Regions from separate parts of the Burkholderia sp. MR1-5-21 genome, predicted to be linked through region 2. Evidence: predicted binding sites of a transcription regulator. Region 2 holds the regulator's gene; the other holds the start of a gene.
What was found. The regulator FliA, encoded in region 2, starts transcription of late flagellar genes. The targets are predictions, from matches to a motif close to CTAAAGTTTNNNNNNNNNNNGCCGNTA.
Positions count from the first base shown of each region.

Region 1: a site for FliA is predicted at 1,091-1,117, ahead of ACV229_RS19885 (DUF4088 family protein). Genes of this name have one in related genera too.

Region 1 covers NZ_JBSAXD010000014.1:35,325-37,790, reverse strand. The annotation lists gene ACV229_RS19895 (AzlC family ABC transporter permease) at 1-651, shown strand, start outside; gene ACV229_RS19890 (AzlD domain-containing protein) at 648-989, shown strand; gene ACV229_RS19885 (DUF4088 family protein) at 1,229-2,005, shown strand; gene ACV229_RS19880 (hypothetical protein) at 2,124-2,466, opposite strand, start outside.
Region 2 covers NZ_JBSAXD010000003.1:15,438-17,903, reverse strand. The annotation lists gene flhF (flagellar biosynthesis protein FlhF) at 1-147, shown strand, start outside; gene ACV229_RS04705 (nucleotide-binding protein) at 140-955, shown strand; gene ACV229_RS04700 (RNA polymerase sigma factor FliA) at 978-1,712, shown strand; S-adenosyl-L-homocysteine riboswitch at 1,776-1,895, shown strand; gene ahcY (adenosylhomocysteinase) at 1,927-2,466, shown strand, end outside.

The DNA of each region.
Region 1 (2,466 bases), on a different contig from region 2:
GTGATCTACGGCACGCTCGTCAGCGGCGGCCCGCTCGCCGGCTGGCACGGCGCACTGATGTCGCTGACCGTGTTCGCAGGGTCCGCGCAGTTCATCGCGCTCGGGCTCATCGCGGGCGGCGCGGGCTTCGCGGTCGTGCTCGCGACGACGCTGATCGTCAACCTGCGCCACCTGCTGTACAGCGCGACGCTCGCGCCCTACGTCGCGCACCTGCCGCTGCGCTGGCGCGCGACGCTCGGCGCGCTGATGACCGACGAAGTATTCGCGGTCGCGTATGCGCACTACCGGCACTTCCCGCCGGGCGCGATCGGCCCGCACTACTTCCTCGGCTCGGGAATCGCGATGTACGTGAACTGGCAGATCTGGACGATCGCCGGCCTGTGGTTCGGCGCCGCGTTCCCGGGGCTCCAGTCGCTCGGCCTCGATTTCGCGATGGCGGCGACCTTCATCGCGATCGTGGTGCCGCAGCTCGGCACGCTGCGCTTCTTCGCGGCAGCCGCGACCGCCGGCACGCTCGCCTATTACTGGCAGGGCTGGCCGTACAAGCTCGGCCTGCTCGGCGCGGTGGCAGCCGGGGTCGTCGTCGGCGTCGCGCTCACGCTGCTGCACGACCGCGCGCGCGCCGGCTCGCGTACGGAGGCCGCATCGTGAACTACGCGCTGCTGATCCTCGGAATGGCCGTCATCACGTATGCGATCCGCTCGACGCTGTTCCTGTTCGGCGAACGGCTGACCTTCCCGCCGCTCGTGCGTACCGCCCTCGGCTTCGTGCCCGTCACCGTGCTGACCGCGATCATCGTGCCGATGACCGTGTCGCCGCACGGCGGGACGGCGGAGCTCACATGGCGCAATCCGCAGCTCGTCGGCGCGCTCGCCGCCGTGCTGGTGTCGGCAACGACGCGCCGGCCGCTCGTGACGATCGCCGCCGGGCTCGCGGTGTTCTTCGTCTGGCAGGGCGTCGTGCTGCCGCACGGCTGGCTGCCGGGCTGAACGGCGCGCCCGCCGGCACGTGCATCCGCGGCCGCCTCGTCCGGATGCCGCCTTGCCTGTGTCACCCACTGACCGCGCGGCGCGCGCTTCGGCGCGTCCCGCTCAAGTTTCCCGCCCGTGCGCCGATAAACGGTTGAAGACCCGCCATCAGCCCCGGCGCAGATCGGTTCGTCGACGCTGCGCCCGTACCGGCGCACGCAGTCGGCTCCGGCACCCGCGGGCCGCCATCGAGACGATTCATGGGCCAGATCACCCTTTCCCTCAAGGACGACACGCTCGCGTCCCTGCGCAAGGACTACGACGCCTTCGTGCGCGTGTCGCTGAAACTCGACCCGCAGTTCGCGACGCCGTCGTTCGAGGACTTCCTGCGCGCAAAACTGCTCGACAACATGGTGCCGCTGACCGAGCACGCGGTGCAGCGGATGCTGGAGGGCGGCCAGTATGCATGGGCGAAGCGCACGCTCGACAAGGAATTCCCGGACGTCGTCGCGATCCTGATGCGGCAGGCCGGCGAATTCGGCTTCGGCTTCGCGTCGCGCTCGGAATGGACGCCCGACGAACTCGTGAAGGCATGCCGCGACTGGTCGAAGGCGATCGTCACCGAAGCGCAGGGCGAGGCCAGTCTCGTCGACCCGCTCGCCGCGCAGATCAAGAGCGCGGTCCTCGACATCCAGGTGCTCGAGGAACAGATGCAGACGCCCGCGTGGCGGCTCGCGGAATCGCTGCGGCAACGGATCTACGAAGCGAAGCTCGCGTGCGAGATGAGCATCGGCAGCACCGCGCGCGACAAGCTCGGCGAGTTGCGCGGGCTGTTGCGGCTCGGGCTCGCGCACGGCTCGTTCCAGAAGCAGGAAGCGCAACAGATCATGGAATACCTGCGGCTGCTGAAGCCGGAGATCTTCGTCGAAGAACCGTACGACGTGTTCGCGCGCCTTGCCGCGTGGCTGCGCAGCGTGTTTGCGCCCGCCCAGCCTCGGACCGCACAAGGCAACGCATCGGAGCAGCGCCGGCCGTGATCGCACGCCGGCCGCAATGAAAGACGGCCCGGTCCGCGCGAAGCGAACCGGGCCGCCGGATGGCCGCCGTCACGACGCGCCTTCCGGGGCGACCGTCGTGCCGGCGAACGAACGCCGCTTACTGCGCAGCGCCCTGGGCCGAAGCACCGCCCTGCACGCCAACCGACGCGCCGCCCTGGGCAGCCTCGCCGCCTTCGGCCGCTTCGCCGGCCTTCGCCTTTGCGGCGCCGACATGGCTCTTCGTCGACTTCGCGGCGTGCTTCACGTGCTTCTTCGCCGAATGGACAGCCGACGATGCGGTGTCCTTTGCGTCATCGGCCGCCGAGCCGACCGCGCCGGCTGCACCGTCGACCGCATTGCCGAGGCCGCTGCCCGACGCATTCGCGCCGGCCGCGCCCTGCGCACCTGCGCCGATGCCGGCAGCCGGCGTCTGCACCTGTACGCCGGCACCTGCCGCACCC
Region 2 (2,466 bases):
GCGACGAAGAAATTCCTGTTGAAGAGTGCGTTCTGTGTGCCGCGTGACGGCTCGCCCTTCGTGCCGCACGACGATGACATGCCCACGCTGCTTTCCGCGCTGACCGCACGTTCCACCGCCGAGCTGCACGAGGTTCGCTTTGGATAAACGCATGATCGATCAGGCTGAAGGATTGCGGCGCCTGCTGGCCGGGCGCGCCTCGAGAATCGTCGCGGTGACGGGCGGCCCGGCGGGCGTCGGCTGCACGTCGACCGTCGTGAACCTCGCCGCCGCGCTGACGGCGCTCGGCAAGGACGTGCTCGTCGTCGACGAGCGCGCCGACGTGCACTCGGCTGCCGCGACGCTCGCCGGTGCGTGGCTGCGCGACGGCGCGCGCGCGCGGGTCGCCGGCGGCTTCGCGGTGTGCGCGGCGGCGCGGCTCGCGCGCGCCGGCTACAGCGACGCGCAGCTGAGCGATTTCATCGACGGGGCGGCCGACATCGTGCTCGTCGATGCGCAGCTCGGCACGGACGGCGCATTCTCGGCGCTCGCGCGCGAAGCGCATGACGTGCTGATCGTCACGCGCGTTGCCGCGCAGGCGATCACCGAGGCGTACGCGTGCATGAAGCGGCTGCATTTCGCGCACGCGATCGCGCAGTTTCGCGTGTTGACCAACCACGTCGGCAGCCAGGCCGATGCGAAGACCGCGTACGACAACCTCGCGGGCGTCGCGAGCCGCTACCTGGCGGTGTCGATCGGCGACGCCGGCTGCGTGAGCGCCGATCCGCTCGTCGAGCACGCGCGCGAGCTCGTGCGCACGGCGGTCGACGCGTTCCCGACGTCGCCGGCCGCGCGCGACTACCGGCAGATTGCCGCCGACCTGCTGTACTGGCCGCTGCGCCCGAGGCCGGGCGCGGGCCCGGTCCGCGCGGGCGGCAGCACGTCGTTCGAGGCAGGTGCGGCGCACGCCGCGTGAGCGCCACCGGAAGGAGAGAGCCATGATGTACAACGCTCAAGGAAAGATTTCCCAGGCCGACGTGCTTGCGCAATACGCGCCGCTCGTGCGCCGCCTGGGCCTGCAGCTCGTCGCGAAGATGCCGGCGAGCGTCGACCTCGACGACCTGATCCAGGCGGGGATGATCGGCCTGATGGACGCGGCCGGCCGCTACAAGGAAGACCAGGGCGCGCAGTTCGAGACCTATGCGACGCAGCGCATCCGCGGCGCGATGCTCGACGAGCTGCGCAGCAACGACTGGCTGCCGCGCAGCCTGCGCAAGACGTCGCGCGAGGTCGAGCATGCGGTGCACCGGGTCGAGCAGCAGCTCGGGCGGGCGGCGAGCGAGGCGGAGATCGCGCAGCACCTGAACATGCCGCTCGACGAATACCAGGGCATGTTGCAGGACCTGCACGGCAGCCAGCTCATCTACTACGAGGATTTCGACCGCGCGGCGGACGACGAGCCGTTCCTCGACCGCTATCGCGTCGATCATGCCGATCCGCTGTCGGCGCTGCTCGACGAGCACCTGCGCGAGGCGCTCGTCGAAGCGATCGAGCGGCTGCCGGAGCGCGAGAAGCTGCTGATGTCGCTGTACTACGAACGGGGTCTGAATCTGCGCGAGATCGGCGCGGTGCTCGAGGTCAGCGAATCGCGCGTGTGCCAGCTGCACAGCCAGGCGGTCGCGCGGCTGCGCGCGCGCCTGCGCGAGCAGGCGTGGGTCGGCGCGGAATCCTGACCCTTTCAAATGCATGCGCGGCGGGTACGCAATCTTCCCGCCGATTTGCTACAATCCCTCCCGTTTTCCGAGGAGCGTTGCGACGGACGATCATGCGTTCGCCAGGCTCGGAAGGCTTCACCAAGCGGGCAGGGCCGCGGCGCATCGCGCCGGCCGCCGCTTCCTGAACGGCGCTCACGTCACCATTTTCTAGAACTTTTTTAGAAAGGAGGGCGTGATGAGCGCCATCATCGATTCCCAAGCTACCCACGATTACCTCGTCGCCGACATGTCGCTCGCCGGCTGGGGCCGCAAGGAACTGAACATCGCCGAGACCGAAATGCCGGGCCTCGTGCAGATCCGCGACGAATACAAGGCGCAGCAGCCGCTGAAGGGCGCGCGCATTGCAGGCTCGCTGCACATGACGATCCAGACGGGCGTGCTGATCGAGACGCTGAAGGCACTCGGCGCGGACGTGCGCTGGGCCTCGTGCAACATCTTCTCGACGCAGGACCACGCAGCGGCCGCGATCGTCGAAGCCGGCACGCCTGTGTTCGCGTTCAAGGGCGAATCGCTCGACGAATACTGGGAGTTCTCGCACCGCATCTTCGAATGGCCGAACGGCGAGTTCGCGAACATGATCCTCGACGACGGCGGCGATGCGACGCTGCTGCTGATCCTCGGCTCGAAGGCCGAGAAGGATCGCTCGGTGATCGCCAAGCCGACCAACGAGGAAGAAGTCGCGCTGTTCAAGTCGATCGCGCGCCACCTCGAC